Regions from separate parts of the Nocardia sp. CA-136227 genome, predicted to be linked through region 1. Evidence: riboswitches for the same ligand, from Rfam matches in the RefSeq annotation. Region 1 holds a riboswitch; each other region holds the start of a gene.
The links. Region 1 has a riboswitch for cobalamin ahead of ACQP06_RS07740 (CbtB domain-containing protein). Riboswitches for the same ligand answer to the same signal wherever they lie in the genome.

Region 1 (6,364 bases):
GATATTGACCTCGTGGTCGGAGCAGTCGACGCCGGCCGAGTTGTCCAGGGCATCGGTATTGATTCTGCCTCCGCCACGGGCGAATTCGACGCGGGCCAGGGCGGTGAATCCGAGGTTGCCGCCCTCGCCGACCACGGTGGCCCGCATGTCGGCGGCGTTCACCCGCACGCCGTCATTGGCCTTGTCGCCGACGTCGGCCTGGGACTCGGCGGTCGCCTTGACATAGGTGCCCACGCCGCCGTTCCACAGCAGGTCGACCGGTGCGCGCAGGATCGCCCGGATCACCTCGTCCGGTGCGGCCGCGTTGACCGAATCCGGAAGTCCCAGTGCCGCACGGACTTCCGGGCCGAGTGGCACGGACTTCGCGGTGCGTGGCCAGACCCCGCCGCCGGTGCTGATGAGGTCGCGGTCGTAGTCCGCCCAGGACGAGCGGGGCAGCTGGAACAGGCGCTTGCGTTCGGCGTGGGAGACTCCGGCCTCCGGTCGCGGGTCGAGGAAGATGTGCCGGTGGTCGAACGCGGCGACCAGCCGGATGTGCTCGCTGAGCAGCATCCCGTTGCCGAAGACGTCGCCGCTCATGTCGCCGATGCCGGCCACCGTGAAATCGGCGGTCCCGGTGTCGCGGCCCATTTCGTGGAAGTGGCGCTCGACGCTCTCCCACGCGCCGCGGGCGGTGATGCCCATCGCCTTGTGGTCGTAGCCGACCGACCCGCCCGAGGCGAACGCGTCGCCGAGCCAGAAGCCGTAGCCGGCCGCGACCTCGTTGGCGATATCGGAGAAGGTCGCGGTGCCCTTGTCCGCGGCCACCACCAGGTAGGTGTCGTCGCTGTCGTGGCGGACGACGTCGCGGGCCGGGAGCACCGAACCCGTCGCCGCGTCGATATTGTCGGTGACGTCGAGCAGTCCGGCGATGAACTGCCGGTAGCAGGAGATACCCTCGGCCAGCTGTGCGGCGCGGTCGGCCGCGTCGTCACCGGTGGGGCGCGGGGGCTGTTTGACGACGAATCCGCCCTTGGCGCCGACCGGCACGATGACGGCGTTCTTCACCGCCTGGGCCTTGACCAGCCCGAGCACCTCGGTGCGCAGGTCCTCCTTGCGGTCCGACCAGCGCAGGCCGCCGCGCGCCACCGCGCCGAACCGCAGGTGCACGCCTTCGACCCGGGGTGAGTAGACGAAGATCTCGAATCGTGGCCTGGGCTGCGGGAGTTCGCCGATGTGCTGCGGGTCCAGTTTGAACGACAGCACCTCGGCACGGCCGTCACGCACGAAGTAGTTGGTGCGCAGGGTGTTTCGGACGAGGGTGGTGAGGGCGCGCAGACTACGGTCGGCTTCGAGCCCGACGACGCGGCCGATGACCTCGTTCAGGCGATCGATCAGTTCGGCTTCGGCGGCTGCGCTGCGCGTGTCCGGCGCGAACCGAGCGTGGAACAGCTCGACCAGCAGTCGCGCGGAATCGGGGTGTGCGGCGAGGACTTCCGCGATCCGTTCCGGGCTGTAGGGGAATCCGCTCTGGCGCAGGTATTTCGCGTAGGCGCGCAGGATGGACACCGGACGCCAGGCCAGGCCCGCGCTCAGGACCAGGCGGTTGAAGGCGTCGCTCTCGGCGTCGCCGCGCCAGGTGGCGGCGAAGGCCGCGGTGAAGCGGGCGTTCGGTTCCGCGCCCGCCGGCGGCTCGCCGTCGAAGGCCAGCCCGAAGTCGTAGATCCAGCACTGGTTCCCGGTGGAATCGTCGAGCGGGTAGGTCCGTTCGTCGAGGACTTCCACGCCGAGGGATTGGATGACCGGCAGGATGCGGCTGAGCGAGACGGCCGCCCCCGCGATGTAGAGGGTGAGCCGCAATCGTCCGCGTGCTCGTCCGGTGGGCGCGTGCAGGGCGACGTCGAACGACTCCGGTCGCAGCGCTTCGATGCGGGCGATGTCGGCGGCGGCGCGGTCGGGGCCGAAGTCGTGTTTGTACCACTCGGGCAGGGAGTGGGAGTAGGCCGTGGCCGGTGCTTCGGCTGCCATTCGGGCGTGGAGGGCGTCGTCCCAGTCCTGCGTCATCGTCGGAAATCTCCCCGGTGCGGCGGTTGTCTATACAACAACATACAACCCCTGTGAGTGGTCTCACAAGGGTGCCGCCGAGTCAGGGCGTGACGGGCACCTGACCGGCGATGCGCGAGGTCAGGCGCTCGGCGCCCCACCGCACCGCCTGCCCCACCACCTCCGGCTCGGGGTTGGACAGCGTCCGCCAGGTGGTGCTCAGGGCCGCCACCGGACGGCTGTTGTGATCGAAGACCGCCGCGCCCACCGATCGCAGGCCCGCCGTCACCAGCTCCACCTCCTCGGCCCAGCCGCGGGCACGCACCTCGTCCAGATCGCGCCGCAGCTCGGTCAGCGACCGCGGTCCGCGTCCGGTGCGGGTGAGGAAGTCGGAACGCTTGGCGTACAACGCCTTCACCTGCGCGTCCGGCAGCGAGGCGAGGATCGCGCGCCCGTTCGCGGTCAGGTGCGACGGCAGCCGGACCCCGATATCGGTGATCAGCGAGACCTCCGCCGCGGGACCCGAGCCGGGACGTTCCTTCAGGAGGTAGACCGTCTCGTTGCCGTGCAGAATTCCCAGATGCACCGCCTGCCCGAGCTGCCGGGCCAGCTGGTGCAGGATCGGCTGCGCCAGCCGTTCCAGCGGCTCGTGCCGCAGATAGGCCGAGCCGATCTCGAAGGACGTCACACCCAGCCCGTAGGCCTGGTCACCCGGTACATAGACCACGAATCCGCGGTCCACCAGCACCGACAGGATGTGGTACACCGACGAGCGCGGCAGCCCGAGATCGCGGGCCAGCACCGCCGCCCGGACCGGTCCCGGGCCGTGCGCCAGCCGGACGAGGATGTCGAGCGCCCGGCCGACGGCCGGAGAGGTGGTCGAACCCGAGGATTGCGCCATTCCCCGGATTCTGCCAGCGAAGTCAGTCCGCGAGCTCGTGCGCGGTCGCGCGCAGCGTCCACGCCGGGCCGCGGTGGTGCAGGGTGGTGGCGCTCAACGGTGGAATGTCGATGCGCCAGAACGACTCCGGGGGAGCGTCGAGGGTGCGCAGGACCGCGGCCCGCACGATCGCGGGATGCGTCACCGCGACGATCCGGTCGCCGCGCCCGGCCAGGCCGTGCAGCCAGACGCCGACGCGATCGATCAACCCGGTGATCGATTCGCCGCCGTGCTCGTGGAAGCCCGGGTCGGTGAGCCAGCCCATCAGCTGCTCGGGCGCGAGATCGTCCATCGCCCGACCGGCCCAGTCGCCGTGGTCCAGGTCGCGCAGCTCGGGCTCCGGGGTCCCGGTGAATCCCAGTGCCCGGCAGGTCTGTTCGGCCCGCAGCTCGGGCGCGAACAGCACCGTCGCGGGCTCCGGGCCGGGCAGCCCGCCCGCCTGCTCGACCGACCGCGACCCGAGCGGGTCGAGCGGTTCGTCGACCGGGAAGCGGGCGGACCGCACGGCCTCGGTGATCGCGTGCGTCACCAGGGTGAGACGGGTGACCGCGCTCATGCCGCCACGGCGGGCGCGGCCGGGGAGCGGTCGCCGAGCAGGCGTGGCGCCAGCCAGGCGAATCCGACCCCGATGACCGCCCACACCAGCAGCTGGGCGGCGAACGCGTACAGCCGGAAGTGGTACAGGTCGTCGGCGGGGAAGCCCGGGAACACGATCGTGCCCGACGCGTCCCGCAGCGGTTCCGGCGCTTCGTGGAACGACGGCAGCAGCGCCAGCAGCGCGCCCATCACGACGACGAAGCCGGCCGCGGCGGCGGCCCCCGCGGTCCAGGTGTCCAGGCGCGCGGTCAGCCTGCGGCCGAACCAGATCGCCGCGACCAACGCGATGGCGCTGATCGCGATCAGGCCCAGGTACAGGGCCGTGCGCTCCTCGATCGTGTCCGGGTTCCCGACGGACGGCGGGTTGGCCGGGTACTTCAGGAACGGCACCGCGTACAGCGCCAGGAACATGCCGCCCGACACCAGCAGCGCCAGATTGCGCGGCGAGATCTTGCCCGCCTTGCGCAGCGCCAGGAAGTACACGACCGCGAACAGCGCGCCCAACGCGGCGCCGAACACGATCATCCCGAAGCCCAGTCCGACATTCTGCTGCTGCGCGCGGGTGAACAGCTCGGCCCCGTGGTCCATGTCCATGGGCTTCCCGGCGGCCTTGTCCAGCGCCATCTGCGCGTGGTCGCGGCCCTCTTCGAAGTCGATGGCGCGATCGATGATCGGCTCGGACAGGATCCGGGCGAACACGAACGCCAGCGATCCGCCGAGGGCGCCCAGCAGGACCCCTCGGCCGATGATTCGCTTTTCCATTGTGGTTACTCGATTCCCGGTGCTAGTGGCAGGGGAACCCGAGGAAATGCCGGCCGTCGTGCACGAACTCGTGCACGTGCATGTCGCTGCCGAACACCGACACCGCACCCTGATCGATACCGATGAAGTAGATCGCCAGCAGCGCCATCAGGGTGGTGCCGACCAGCCACAGCGCGGTGGTGGGGATGGAGAGCGCGCCGCTGCCGACACCGGAGCGAGGAGCGAAAGAGGTAGCCACGAAGGACTCCTTTGAGTCAGGGGGATTCCGCGTCCCCGTTGCCGATCGAACCGACGATGTGAGGGTCTGACTCGCATCCGTCTCGCGGGGAGATTGGGCTGCTCACAGTGGCGCGACCGTTCCGGCATTGCACCGGATTCCTCATGACATCGTCGATCAACCATACGAAAGCGCATCGCCGCTGGTCAATCCGCCTGCCCGGGTCGACCACCTGATGGGACGCCGCCGCGCGTGCGGGGATCGCGCTGGCGCTGGGCTATATTCGCCAACGCAACTGGTTCGCCGGAGGTGGAGTCGAGGAGCCCCTGACCCATTCGACGGCGTCGAAGCCCGCTGCCCGCGCTCGCGCTGGCCGGGTGAGAGGGAACCCGGTGGGAATCCGGGACTGTCCCGCAGCGGTGAATGGGAACGAACGCCGTCAGAAGCACTGGGCGCATGCCTGGGAAGCGACGGCCGGTAGGTCCGGCCTCGGTCTCGTGCCGGGGCCGACCCGATTGTCGGGTCGATGCCCATGAGTCCGAAGACCTGCCCGTCGTGCCGGATACGCCGTATCCGGCGGTCGTCGCCTCGTGGATTGGGCGTTACGCCGATCGGATCCGGGCACGGAAACATGCCGCATGGGCTCCGTCAGCGTACGCTCGTTTGGGCGGCGGTCATCGACTGCTGACCATGGAGTTCATCAATGCTGAACCCTGACAACACCTTCACCGCCACGGTGCTGGGCCTGCCGCGCATCGGCCCGAACCGGGAACTGAAACGCGCGATCGAGGCGTACTGGGCGGGGCGCATCGACGCCGCCGCGCTGCACGGTCTCGCGGGCGGACTGCGCGCCGCGCAACTCCTCGCGGTGCACGCCGCCGGACTCGATTCGGTTCCGGTCGGCACCTTCTCCTACTACGACCAGATGCTCGACACCGCGGTGCTACTGGGTGCGCTGCCCGAACGGGTGCACGGCGTCGCCGACGAGCTGGACCGCTACTTCGCGGCCGCGCGCGGCACCGCCGACATCGCGCCGCTCGAGATGACCAAGTGGTTCGACACCAACTACCACTATCTGGTGCCGGAGCTCTCGGCCTCGACGAGGTTCACCCTGCACCCGGACAAACCGCTCGCGGAACTGGAAGAGTCACTGGCGCTGGGCATTCCGGCCCGGCCGGTCATCATCGGACCGGTCACCTTCCTGAAATTGGCCAAGTCGGTGGACGGCAGCGAGCTGCTCGATCGGCTGCCCGATCTGCTGCCGCTGTACGAGCGGCTGCTGGGCCTGCTGGCGGCCGCGGGGGCGCGCTGGGTGCAGCTCGACGAGCCGGTGCTGGTCACCGATCTGACGGATACCGAACTGGCGCTGGCACGTTCGGCCTATCAGCGGCTGGCCGCGGTCTCCGCGCGGCCCGACCTGCTGGTGGCCTCGTACTTCGGACGATTGGGTGCGGCGCTGCCCGCGCTGGCGGACACCGGGATCGAGGGCCTCGCCATCGACCTGGTGTCGGGCGGTGACGCGGATATCGCCGCGGCGCAGCGTCTTTCCGGGACCCTGCTGGTCGCGGGCGTCGTCGACGGCTACAACGTGTGGCGCACCGATCCCGATCGGGCGCTGACCGGGCTGGCCGCGCTCGCCGCAGCCGGTGCGCCGGTGGCGGTGTCGAGTTCCTGCTCGCTGCTGCACGTTCCGTACAGCCTCGCCGCCGAGCCTGACCTGGAGCCGCGCCTGCGGTCCTGGCTGGCATTCGGCACCGAGAAGATCGCCGAGATTCGGCTGCTGGCCACCGTCCTGCATGAGGGGCAGGACGCGGCCGCCGAGCAGC
Region 2 (6,364 bases), 2.4 Mb from region 1:
AGGATGCGGGCGACCTCGACACCGGTCTGCCGCAGTCGCGGCACCACCTCGGCGGCGGCGAAACCCAGCACCCGGCGCGTCTCGTCCAGGCGCGCGGCGACGTCGGTGAGGCCCGCGGCCGCGGCGAGCTCCCCGCCGAACACGCCCTCGGTCACCGCATCGATGGAGTCGACGTCCCAGTCGACTTCCTGCATGCCCGAGACCAGTTCGCGCGCCAGCTGCTCGAAGGCGTCCACCCGGTCGCGCTTCTCGTCACCGGACTCGCTGAGCCCCAGCGCCTCTCGCAGACCCGGCACATTGACCTCGCCGCCCCACAGCTGGCGGGCGCGCAGCATGGCCAGCACCAGGTCCACCTCGGCCTCCCCCGCCGGGGCCTGGCCGAGCACATGCAGGCCGTCGCGGATCTGCACGTCCTTGATCTCGCACAGCCAGCCGTCGACATGCAGCAGCATGTCGTCGAAGACCTCTTCGTCCGGGCGTTCGGTGAGCCCGAGGTCGTGGTCCATCTTGGCCGCGCGCATGAGCGTCCAGATCTGCTGGCGGATGGCCGGCAGCTTGGCCGGGTCCAGCGCGGAGATATTGGCGTGCTCGTCGAGCAGCTGCTCGAGCCGCGAGATGTCGCCGTAGGTCTCGGCGCGCGCCATGGGCGGAATCAGGTGGTCGACCAGGGTGGCGTGGGCGCGGCGCTTGGCCTGCGTGCCCTCGCCCGGGTCGTTGACCAGGAACGGGTAGATCAGCGGCAGATCGCCGAGCGCGGCATCGGTGCCGCAGGAGGCGGACATGCCGAGGGTCTTGCCGGGCAGCCACTCCAGATTGCCGTGCTTGCCCAGGTGCACCACGGCGTCGGCGGCGAAGCCCTCCGCGGCGGCCAGCCAGCGGTAGGCGGCCAGATAGTGGTGGCTCGGCGGCAGATCCGGGTCGTGGTAGATGGCGACCGGGTTCTCGCCGAAACCGCGCGGCGGCTGCACGATCAACACCACATTGCCGAAACGCAAGGCGGCGATGACGATCTCGCCCTTCGGGTCGGCGGAGCGGTCCACGTACAGTTCGCCCGGCGGCGGGCCCCACGCCTCGACGACCGCCTCGCGCAGGTCCTCGGGCAGGGTCTCGAACCAGCTGGTGTAGAGGTCGGCGCCGATGCGAATCGGGTTGCCCTCCAACTGTTCTTGACTCAGCCAGTCCGGGTCCTGCCCGCCCGCGGCGATAAGCGCGTGGATCAGGGCGTCACCGTCGGCGGCCTCCAGGCCCGGGATCTCGCCGGGCGCGCCGAGGTCGTAACCGGCCTCGCGCATCTCGCTGAGCAGCCGGATGGCGCTGGCCGGGGTGTCCAGGCCGACGGCATTGCCGATACGGGCGTGCTTGGTCGGGTACGCCGACAGCACGATCGCGACCTTCTTGCGCTCGGACGGAATGTGACGCAGCCGCGCGTAGCGCACCGCGATACCCGCCACCCGAGCCGAACGCTCGGCGTCGGGCACGTACGACGACAGCCCGTCCGCGTCGAACTCCTTGAACGAGAACGGGACCGTGATGATGCGGCCGTCGAACTCCGGCACCGCCACCTGGGTGGCCACGTCCAGCGGCGACAGGCCGTCGTCATTGGCCTCCCACTGCTCGCGGCCGCTGGTCAGGCACAGGCCCTGCAGGATCGGCACATCCAGGTCCGCGAGCGCGCCCACGTCCCACGCCTCGTCGTCGCCGCCGGCCGAGGCGGTCGCGGGCTTGGTGCCGCCCGCCGCGAGCACGGTCACCACCAGCGCGTCGACGGTGCCGAGCGTGGCGAGCAGCTCCGGCTCCGCGGTGCGCAGCGAGGCGCAGTAGATGGGCAGCGCGCGAGCGCCCTTGGCCTCGATGGCGGTGCACAGCGCGTCGATATAGGCGGTGTTCCCGGCCAGGTGCTGGGCGCGGTAGTAGACCACGGCCACGGTCGGCGCGTCGTCCGGGACGGGGCAGGCGTGGCGTTCCAGCTCGCCCCAGCTCGGCATCTCCACCGGCGGCTCGAACCCCTCGCCGGTGAGCAGCACCGTGTCGGACAGGAAGTTGTGCAGCTGCAGCAGGTTTCGCGGGCCGCCCGCGGCCAGGTAGTTGTGGGCGTCGGCGGCGACACCGCCGGGCACGGTCGAGCACTCCATCAGCTCGGCGTCGGGCGCGATCTCACCACCGAGGGCGACCACCGGAATTCCGCTGGCGCGCACCGTCTCGAGGCCCTCCTCCCAGGCCCGCTTACCGCCCAGTACGCGCACGATCACCAGCGACACACCGTTCAGCAGGACCGGCAGATCCTCCGGCAGCAGCCGGGCCGGATTGGCCAGCCGGTAGGCGGCGCCGCTGGCGCGCGCGCTCAGCAGATCGGTATCGGAGGTGGACAGCAACAGGATCAAGGGTCTCGGCCTTCCTAGGGTGACGCGCCCAGCACGGTTCGGCGCTCGCCGGGAAGGTCTGACTGTCACAGTGGCGCGACCGCACCGGAATTGCACCGGCTTTCTTCCGTTCGACGAGCTCGCCGATGCTATCGCGCCGCCGTCGCGGGCCCGATATCGCGCCCGCGTCGCCGCGTGCGGGCGCCGATCACAGTGCGGCCAAGGCTGGCTCACATCCCTGGGGAACCGACTGGTCGGCGCGTACGCTGCCGGTATGCCACTCACTCCAGGATGGGTCAGGCGGAACCGCTTTGCTGCCTGGTCGGGATACTTTTGCGTACTGGTTGCCTTCGCAACGCTGGCCATGGCTCTCACGGCCGCCGGCTCCGGTCATTCGCAGTGGGCGCTCGTCGCCGGGATCATCTGCGCGTCGACCATCCTGTTCGGTCTCACGGTCATGAGCACCACCGTGCACCGCGACCACGCCGACCACCACAACGTTCCCAGCCTGCTCAACGACACCTGGGAAACCACACCCGCCTTCGCCCGCCGCCGCGGGGCGCCGGCGGCCATCGAACCGCACCGCGCGGGCTGAACCGCCCGGCGAATCGACCGATTCGGCAACCGGACTCCGGGACTCCCCCGTCCCGGAGTCTTTTCTTTGCTTTCGGCCTCGCCATACTCGGGGACACATAGTTAGATTGCAATATCTCCAAATGTAGATAGAAGCGGAGGCGAACCCGACCCCGGGCGGCCGTGCCCGGTCTCGGCATCCTCCGTACGCTGGGTGGCGTCATGACGCGAACCGATCCCGACTCCTGCCCGGGCGTGCTGCGCCTGCACGAAGCAGCCGACGGTCCCCTCGCCCGTATCCGGGTGCCCGGCGGACTCCTCTCCCCCACCCAGCTCCAGGCCCTCGCGACCGCGGCCGCCGACCTCGGGGACGGGAACATCGAGCTCACCTCGCGCGGGAACATCCAGTTCCGGCAGGTCCGCGACGCGGCCGCGCTCACCGAACGGCTCACCGAGGCGGGACTGCTGCCCAGCGCCACCCACGAGCGGGTGCGCAACATCATCGCCTCGCCGCTGTCGGGACGCGTCGGCGGCTGGACCGATGTGCATCCCCTGGTCCCCGCTCTCGACGAAGGGCTGCGCGGACAGCCGCGCTACGCGGACCTGCCCGGCCGGGTCCTGTTCACCCTCGACGACGGCCGCGGCGATGTCAGCGGCCTGGGCGGCGACATCGGCGTGCACGCGCTCAACGAGCACACCTACGCACTCCTGTTGGCGGGCAAGGACTCCGGCCTCCGTCTCCCCGCCGACGCGGCGGTCGACATGATGCTCGCCGCCGCCGACGGCTTCCTCGACCTGCGCGATGGCCACTGGCGTCTGCACGAGATCCCCGACGGCGCGGCCCGCCTGACCGACCGCCTCCGCACCGCTCACCCGGACCTCGACGTCTCCGACGACCTCCTGGAAACGCCCGGCCCCCAAGACATTCCGATCGGCTGGATGACCCAGTCCGACGGCCGGGTGGCCCTCGGCGCGGGCGTGCGCCTCGGCTCCCTCCCCGCCCGCACCGCCGAATTCCTCGCCGCCGTCGAATGCCCGATCATCGTCACCCCGTGGCGCAGCCTGATCCTCGCCGACCTCGACGAATGGCCCGCCGAACAGGTGGTCCGAGTCCTGGCCCCCATGGGCCTGATCTTCGACACCGCCTCCCCGTGGCTCCAGGTCAGCGCCTGTGCCGGCATGCCTGGCTGCGCCAAGTCCCTCACCGACGTCCGCGCCGACGTCGCCGAGGCCGTCGACTCCGGCCGCGTCCTCCCCACGGACGCACCGGAATTCGCCCGCGAGGGTCTCGACGCCGCCGACGTCGTGGTCGCCGGCCGCCAGCACTGGTCCGGCTGCGACCGCCGCTGTGGCCGCCCGAAGGGCGCGGTCACCGACGTCATCGCCACCACCGACGGCTACCGCGTCATCCCCGCCGGCTAGCCGATCCCGCCGAATCGGCGGGATCGGCGCTCGGCGCGCCCTTCAGACAGTGACCTCGACGATGTCGCGGATCCGGAAGCGACCACCGGTGATCTCGATCGTCTGGCGGGCGACCAGAGCCGCGTCGTCACGGTCGTAGCGGTAGCCGATCTCGCGGGAGTCGGGGACGACGGCGAGACGGGCACGGCCGCCGAGGCATTCGGCGCGGGCGGCGGTCGCCTCGGTCAGCGCCGTGCAGGCATCGGGGTCGTCCGTGGTGGGCGGGTGGCCCTGCTCGGCTCCCAGGATCGGGACGGTGGTGTCGGAGATCGAGCAGAGCCGGCCGGTCGGGTCGAGGGTCAGGGTGAGCTGACCGTCGCCGCCCGCGACGGCCGGGACGCCGTCGTAGAGCTGGCGGTAATGCAGGGTGTAGTCGGCCACCGCGGCCGCGACGCTATCGCCGTCGCGGCTCGCGCCCGCGTGGAAGGTGGCCGACATTCCGGCCAGGGCGAGGTCATGGCCGAGGTCCAGGTCTCGCAGCGCCCGGTCGGCGAGGTCGCGAATCTCCTCCGGCGTGCGGCCGTTGGCGCTGCGGTCCGGCTCGGCGTAGAACGCCTGGTAGCTGCCGTCGGGATGCATGACCAGCCGGGGTTCGAATTCGGCTCGCGCACAAGACTCCTCGGTGACCGGGGACGCGGGCTCGGCGAGTACGCCCCGCAACCCGTGCCGTTCACCCAGCGCGGACACCGTGTCGGCGTCAGCGTTTCGGCGGGCCAGGCGCAGTGACATCGGTTGGCGCGGAAGGGGAATGCTCAGGTCGACTTCGAGGGGGAACTGACCCGCCCAGCGCCACCAGTACCAATCGTCGGACACCGCGCCGCCGTAGAACAACCGCTCGTTCCAGAGCCGGTCCTGCGCCTCACGGTCGGTGGCGCCGCAGGCCGCCGACGACACCCGGTGGTTGTTGTGGAAGATCGACAGCGCCGCGTCCTGCCACGCCTGGCTGAACGATTTGCCGGCGTTCCATTCCTTGAAGAACCGTGTCCCCTGCTGATCGGTGTCGAAGGTGAGGCTGTCGAATCCGAACAGCATCCGCGCGCCCCGGTTCGGCGTGTGCCAGGTGCGGTAGGGGCTGTGTCCGAAGTTGGTGCGCAGCGATTCGCAGCCGTGCAGGAACAGGTAGCGCAGGCGCTGATCGCCGAATCCCATCCGGTCGGATTCGGCGTAGATGGTGTTGTCCCAGGTGCGGCCCATCGAGGTCAGATACACGCCATTGCTCGTGGTGGTGCTGTGGGCGTAGTGGTAGAACACCCGCACCGAGTCCATGCCGAGGCTGTCCTGCCAGTTGTCGTACTCCTGGTCGTACCGCCATTCCCGGACATCGTCGTCCTTGGCGTGGAAGTTGATGCCGTTGAACTTCGCGACGTAGTCGAGGAAGCCGCTCACGCACGCGTGCGGGTAGGTCAACGTGGCATCTTTCGGGTACACCTGCACCGACGCGCCGCCGTACATGTTGTCGGACATTGTCGAATGGTCACCGATGCCGGACGCCCGGGCACGGGTACCGGACTACTCGATTCCCCCGCCGGCCGGCACGCGACCGGCCCGACCGGTCGGTGACAGGTGCGGGGTGCACGCGGCGTGGTTGCTGGTGCACAGTGGGTTATCCGCGCTGCGACGACCATCGGATGCTGGAGGCGGCCATGACCATCGCGAAGCTCAGCGATCAGGAGATCCTGGCGATGTCCGATGAGGAGCGTCGCGAACTGATCCGGCGGTTGCAGCCGCCGCCGGAGCGGGTGCTGCCGCGTCCGGAGGTGGTGCGGCTGCATCGGCGGGTGCGGCTGGCGCTCATGGTGGGCGGCTGTCTGGGGCTGATTCCGTGGATCGTGTACCTGGGGTTCTCGCTGCCGGCGGAGTATCACGCCCGCAACTGGCCACTGGCCTGGATCGGGTTCGACATCGTGCTGGTATTGATGATGGCGACCACCGCCTACCTGGGCTGGAAACGGCGCGTGGTGTTGCTGCTC
Region 3 (6,364 bases), 3.5 Mb from region 1:
TGCCGCCCAGGATGCCCTGCTTGGCGCCCAGGTCGCCGAGGGTGATCTCGCGGCCGCCGGCGAAACGCAGGATGGTGCGCGGCATGGCGAGACGGAAGGCTGCGACGGCGCGCAGCGCGTCGGCGGCCGGGAGCACCTCGAGGTCACCGAAGGGGGTGCCCGGGCGCGGGTTGAGGAAGTTCAGCGGCACCTCGTCGGGCTCCAGCGAGGCCAGGTCGGCCGCGAATTCCGCACGCTGCTCCAGGGATTCGCCCATGCCGAGGATGCCGCCACAGCAGACCTCCATGCCGGCCTCGCGCACCATGCGCAGGGTCTCCCAGCGCTCGTCGTAGGTGTGGGTGGTGACCACGTTCGGGAAGTGCGAGCGCGCGGTCTCCAGGTTGTGGTTGTAGCGGTGCACGCCCATGGCGGCCAGCTGGTCCACCTGCTCCTGGTTCAGCATGCCCAGCGAGCAGGCGACCTGGATGTCGACCTCGTTGCGGATGGCCTCGACGCCCGCGGCGACCTGCGCCATCAGGCGCTCGTCCGGACCGCGCACCGCGGCCACGATGCAGAACTCGGTGGCGCCGGTCTTGGCGGTCTGCTTGGCCGCCTCCACCAGCGAGGGGATGTCGAGCCAGGCGGCGCGCACCGGCGACTGGAAAAGGCCGGACTGCGAACAGAAGTGGCAGTCCTCGGGGCAGCCGCCGGTCTTGAGCGAGATGATGCCCTCGACCTCGACCTCGGGGCCGCACCACTTCATGCGGACGTCGTGCGCCAGGCCGAGCAGCTCCTCGAGCCGCTCGTCGCCGAGCCGCAGGACCGCGAGGGTCTGCTCCTGGGTCAGGCCGACGCCGCGCTCGAGCACCTGCTCGCGAGCGATGGCGAGGATGTCATCGCCTGCGTTGGTACCGGCTTCGGTGGTGACGGCTACCTGGGTCATGTCCGCGGGAATCCCTTCGTCCGGCCGTGTGGCCGAGCAACTTGAACGGTGTTCAGGGTAGGCTAGCAGCCCGGAACGTGAGCCGGAACACGAGAGGGTCGGATTCTTCAGTGCAACTCCATCGCACGGACGTGGTCGACGGGGCCATCGCCATCCTCGACCAGTACGGGCTGGCGGATCTCACCATGCGCCGCCTGGCCACCTCGCTGCACGTCCAGCCCGGCGCGCTGTACTGGCACTTCCCCAACAAGCAGGCCCTGCTCGGCGCGGTCGCCGACCGCATTCTCGCGCCCATGGACGAACCGGTCCGGGCCGAGGAATGGTCCAAGCAGATGACCGAACTCGCGCACCGGCTGCGCGAGAGCCTGCTCGCCTACCGCGACGGGGCCGAACTGGTCTCGGCCACCTACGCGTCCCGCCTCACCACCAGCAAGGGCCGGGAACGACTGGCCAGCGCCGCGATTCGCGCCGGCATGACGCGTGAGGAGGCCGAACTGGCCGCCTACACGCTGCTGTACTACGTGCTCGGGCAGACGGTGGACGAGCAGTCACGCATCCAGATGGACTCCGCGGGCGCGCTCACCGAGGAGAACTCGCCGCTGTACGACATGCCCGACGCCACCGCGCGATTCGACTTCGGATTGCAGCTGTTCGTGAGCGGCGTGCGGCATCTGCTCGGTTCGCGGATCCGCTGACCTTCGCGGACACCGGGATGAACCGACCAGTCGGAACCGGCGAAGGTTCCGGACGGTAGGGTTCCCCTCGTCAGTATCGGCGGGTGCGGGAATCCGGTGGGAATCCGGAGCGGTCGCGCCACTGTGAGCACCGGATCCCGGTGCGAGTCAGACCTCCCCCGCCGCGCAACACTCTGGAGAGGCCGCGTCATGCCCGAGGAGCTACCGCGATGAGCCGCGCGCGGACTTCGCTCGCCCTGCCCGTCATGGGAGCGCTGCTGGTCGTGGCCATGATCGTCGCGACCGGATTCGGCGCGGAGACGATCCCGGTGCGCGAGGTGCTCGCGGTGCTGCGCGACCGGCTGACCGGCACCGCGCACACCGATCTCGGGCTCGACACCATCGTGTGGCAATTGCGGGTGCCGCGAACCGTTCTCGCCGCCATCGTCGGCGCGGGCCTGGCGGTCGCCGGGGCGGCCATGCAGACCCTGGTCCGCAATCCTCTCGCCGACCCCTACCTGCTGGGCGTCTCCTCCGGCGCGGGCGTCGGCGCGGCGGCGGTCATCACCTCCGGGGTGTTCGCCGGGGCCGGACTGTGGGCGCTGTCGGCGGGCGCGCTCGCCGGGGCCTTCGCCGCCGCGGCCGCGGTATTCCTCATCGCCCTGGCCCAAGGCGGGCTCACGCCACTGCGTCTCGTGCTCACCGGCACGGTGCTGGGCTCGGCCTTCGCCGCCTTCAGCAGCTACCTGATCTTCCGCAGCAGTGACCCGTCCGCCGCCCAGTCGGTGCTGTTCTGGCTGCTCGGCAGCCTCTCCGGCGCGGACTGGACCCGAATCCTGTTGCCCGGCTGCGTGGTCGCGGCCTGCCTGACCGCCCTGCTGCTCGCCGCCAACTGGCTCGACGCGCTGAACCTGGGCCCGGACACGGCGGCCTCCATCGGAGTTCCGGTGCGCGAGTTGCGCATCGCGCTGTTCGTCCTGCTGGCGGTCCTGGTCGGCGTGCTGGTGGCGGTCTCCGGCGGCATCGGTTTCGTCGGGCTGGTGGTCCCGCACGCCGCCCGGCTCCTGGTCGGGCCGCGCCACCGCGTCCTGCTGCCCGCGAGCGCCCTGTGCGGGGCCACCTTCCTGGTCGTCGCCGACGCCGCCACCCGAGTCCTGGTCCGCCCCACCGAGATCCCGGTCGGCGTCCTCACCGGCCTCATCGGAGCCCCCGCCTTCCTGCTCCTCATGGGCCGCCGCACCTACCGATTCGGTCCGGCGTGAGGCCCCGCCGGGCCGGGTCGCGTCACCGGGGCGCGGGCGAGCTGCGGGCCGCCGGACTGGCCTGCGCGGCGGGACGGCGCACGGTGGTCGCGCAGGTCGACTTCACGGTGTCGCCGGGCGAGACGGTGGGCATCGTCGGGCCGAACGGCGCGGGCAAGACCACGCTGTTGCGGACCCTGGCGGGGTTGATCGCACCGGTCGAGGGCGGTGTCGAGGTGGATGGCCGTCCGGTGCACCAGGTTTCGGCGCGGGAGCGGGCGCGGCTGGTGGGTCTGGTCGGGCAGGACGAGGTGCCGCCCACCGATCTGCTGGTGGGTGAGCTCGTGGCGTTGGGCCGGACGCCGTACCTGCCGCCGTGGGGCGCGGGCGGGCCGGGCGAACGGGCGGCCGTCCAACGGGCGCTGGGTCGGGTGGATCTGGCCGGGTTCGAGGGGCGCGCGGTCGGGCGGCTGTCCGGCGGGGAACGGCAGCGGGTGCTGCTGGCGCGGGCGCTCGCCCAGGACACGCCCGTCCTGCTGCTAGACGAGCCGACCAACCATCTGGATGTCACCCATCAGCTCGAATTGCTGGCACTGACCCGGGAATTGGAACGGACCGTCGTCATGAGCCTGCACGACCTGACCCTCGCGGATCGGTTCTGCGACCGGGTGCTGGTGCTCGACGACGGCCGGGCCCGCCCCCTCGAACCGCCCGGCACCGCGCTGCGGCCCGAGGTGCTCGACGAGGTGTTCGGCGTGCGGGCGCGCCGGATACCGGATCCCGACACCGGTGATTCCCATCTGCTCATCACGGCTCGAACGGCACAGTCTTGACTCGAAAGGCACGGTCTTGAACAGGATCCTTCCGCTCGTCGCGGTCACCGCCATCGCGGGAGTGCTCACCGCCTGCGGATCGCCGCAGGCGGCGACCGGGAACATGACCGTGCGCAATTGCGGTGCGGAACAGCGGTTCCCGTCGCCCGCGCAACGCATGTTCGTCAATGACGGGAACCTGATCTCCATGGTGCTGGCCCTGGGAGCCCAGGACCAGACGGTGGCGGTGTCGAGCCTGAAGCGGGACGCGGACACGCTGCGCAAGCATTACGGGGACGGCGTGGACCGGCTCAATTCCGTTGCCCCCGACTATCCCTCGCGGGAGACGGTGCTGGCCCAGCGCCCCGACGTGATGGTGGCGGGCTGGAACTACGGCTACTCGGAGTCGGCGAATCTGACGCCGGAGTCGTTGCGGGCGGCCGGCGTCGCGCCGTACGTGCTCACCGAGAGCTGCCGCCGGCCCGGCGGCGAGCGGGGTGTGGTGGATGCCTGGACCGCGCTGCGCACGGATCTGACCGCGCTGGGCGCGATCACCGGGCGCGCGGACCAGGCGGCACGGGTCACCGGGGATCTGGATCGCCGAGTGTCCACCCTGCTGGCAGCGCCGCAGCCCGAGCGGCGGCCGACGGTGTTCCTGTTCGACAGCGCCTCCGACACCGTCTTCTCCAGCGGGCAATACGGTGCGCCGCAGGCGATCCTGGAGGCGGCGGGCGCGCGCAACGCGCTGTCCGATGTGGCCGACACCTGGACGGCGGTGTCGTGGGAGCGGCTGGCGGCGGCCGACCCGGACGCCATCGTGTTCGTCGACTATCCGCCGCAGACCTTCCAGCAGAAGGTGGATCTGCTGCGCGGCAAGCCGGGCATCCAGAATCTGCGGGCGGTCACGCAGGGCCGTTTCCTGAACCTGCCGTACGCGCTGTGGACCAGCGGGCCGTTGAACATCGACGCCGCCGAGCAGGTGCGGGCGCAGCTGGAACGCTGGAACCTGGTGCCCGCCTCGGGCATTCGCCCCGCCGCCGACGACGCGGTGCGCTAGGCGGACCACGCCGAGCCCACCGGCGCGGCCCGGTCAGTGGCCCACCGCGGCGGCTCCGGACTGATCCCGCCACAGCTGCCGCACGAACGGCACCACCTGCTGTTCGATGACGGTGTTGTACTCCTGCGGCCGCTCGATCGGATTGGCGTGCCCCGTGGTTCGCGTGGTCACCACCAGCAGGGTCCCGCGCACCCCGCCGACCCGGTCGATGAGCACCTGGTGCGAGTACTCCACGTCCACCACCGGATCGTCGTACGGGTCGTGCGGCCGGATGAACACGATGGCCGGGCGTGGTTTGCCCGCCGCGGGTTTGGCCAGCGCCCGCAGGTCGTCCACCGCGCCGCCCGCCACGATGGCCTTGAACTGCGCCTCGATCAGACCGTTGCTGGCGGCGTCGGTATTGAGGATCTTGGACCGCAGCACATCGTCGACCGCGCGCCGGAACTCGCCGCCGCGGATCACGTAGCGCCCGCCGACGAAACGGTCATGGCGCGCATACACTTCCACGGCCAGCCGCAGCATGCGGCTCTCCCGCGCCCCGGGCACCCAGCCCATCCAGCGCAGCATCTCCTCGCCCTGGTCGCGGCTCTCGGGCCGCACCGCGTTCAGATCCACCGGCGTGCAGTCCAGGATCACCGCCCGCACCCGTGTGCCGTCGCTGTCCTCGTGCAGGTGCTTGGCGATCTCGAGCGCGATGACCCCGCCCATACTGTGCCCGGCCAGCACCACGTTCGGCACCTTGGCGGCGGCGGTGACCTTCACGATGAGGTCCGCGATCACCTTGGTGTCGATACCGGTGTTGTCGTAGCGGACCGCCCACACCGACCCCAGCCGCGACAGCGACGGCAGCGCCCGCGCGGTGTCCCCGGCGTCGAGGACGCCCAGCCCGACCAGGTCGAAGACGGCGGTGTCGGTGGCCTGCAGTTCCGCGGGCGCGGCGATGGGCAGCACCGAGGGTTCGGTGCGGGCCAGCCGATCCTGTTCGGGGAGTACGTCCAGGCCGATGTACTCGACGAACGCGCCCAGCGCGACCAGCGGAACCAGGCCCAGTCGCAGGGCCAGCAGCCGGGCCCGCCGGAAGCGACCCCAGCGCGCGCCGAGCCGGGTGGACCGCAGGCGGGCGCGCCGTCGCCGATCGTCGTGGTCGGCGGCGCCGGACGGATACGGGAACCCCGGCAGGGCCATCAATCCACTGTACGAATTTCCGGCTCGTCATCCAGGCTTGTGCTGCGCGTCATCCGCTGGTACCGCGCGCGTCACCTGCGCGTGCCGCGGCGGAATCAGTGTCCCTCGGCGCGTTCGGCGAGGGCGGCGAGATTGTGCAGGGCCGTGCGGAAGCCGACCTCGTTGTCCTCCGGGGACAGCCCCGGCGGCAGATTGTCGTGCTGGGCGGTGACGCGGGTGCCGCCGGGCGCGTCGTCGAGGGTGTAGGTGACCGTCATCTCGCCGGTCAGTTCCGGATTGTCGGTCTCGAACTCGATGGTCTGCACCACCTCCCGGTCGGGGACGACGCGGGCGAAGACCCCGTGGAAGGTGTCGGTGTGCGGGCTCGTCTTGCCGGCCTCGGCGGGCAGGTCGTAGGTCAGCGAGATGCGGAACCGCCCGCCGACGCGGGCATCGAATTCGTGGACGCGGCTGGTCATTCCGTCGGGCACCAT

Region 2: it holds a riboswitch for cobalamin, as region 1 does, so the genes downstream of both, cobN (cobaltochelatase subunit CobN) here and ACQP06_RS07740 (CbtB domain-containing protein) in region 1, are expected to answer to the same signal.
Region 3: it holds a riboswitch for cobalamin, as region 1 does, so the genes downstream of both, ACQP06_RS24155 (FecCD family ABC transporter permease) here and ACQP06_RS07740 (CbtB domain-containing protein) in region 1, are expected to answer to the same signal.

The regions. Positions count from the first base shown of each region.
Region 1 covers NZ_CP192081.1:1,749,163-1,755,526, forward strand. Annotated here, with positions in the region: partial or broken gene ACQP06_RS07720 (NAD-glutamate dehydrogenase) at 1-2,055, opposite strand, end outside; gene ACQP06_RS07725 (IclR family transcriptional regulator) at 2,126-2,923, opposite strand; gene ACQP06_RS07730 (histidine phosphatase family protein) at 2,946-3,518, opposite strand; gene ACQP06_RS07735 (CbtA family protein) at 3,515-4,321, opposite strand; gene ACQP06_RS07740 (CbtB domain-containing protein) at 4,344-4,559, opposite strand; cobalamin riboswitch at 4,600-4,726, opposite strand; cobalamin riboswitch at 4,897-5,106, shown strand; gene metE (5-methyltetrahydropteroyltriglutamate--homocysteine S-methyltransferase) at 5,242-6,364, shown strand, end outside.
Region 2 covers NZ_CP192081.1:4,176,252-4,182,615, forward strand. Annotated here, with positions in the region: gene cobN (cobaltochelatase subunit CobN) at 1-2,381, opposite strand, end outside; adenosylcobalamin-variant (AdoCbl-variant) riboswitch at 2,427-2,498, opposite strand; gene ACQP06_RS19235 (hypothetical protein) at 2,725-2,955, shown strand; gene cobG (precorrin-3B synthase) at 3,156-4,355, shown strand; gene ACQP06_RS19245 (DUF6345 domain-containing protein) at 4,398-5,858, opposite strand; gene ACQP06_RS19250 (hypothetical protein) at 6,038-6,364, shown strand, end outside.
Region 3 covers NZ_CP192081.1:5,211,795-5,218,158, forward strand. Annotated here, with positions in the region: gene bioB (biotin synthase BioB) at 1-922, opposite strand, end outside; gene ACQP06_RS24150 (TetR/AcrR family transcriptional regulator C-terminal domain-containing protein) at 1,033-1,617, shown strand; cobalamin riboswitch at 1,659-1,792, shown strand; gene ACQP06_RS24155 (FecCD family ABC transporter permease) at 1,827-2,858, shown strand; gene ACQP06_RS24160 (ABC transporter ATP-binding protein) at 2,855-3,670, shown strand; gene ACQP06_RS24165 (ABC transporter substrate-binding protein) at 3,687-4,706, shown strand; gene ACQP06_RS24170 (alpha/beta fold hydrolase) at 4,740-5,891, opposite strand; gene ACQP06_RS24175 (SRPBCC family protein) at 5,987-6,364, opposite strand, start outside.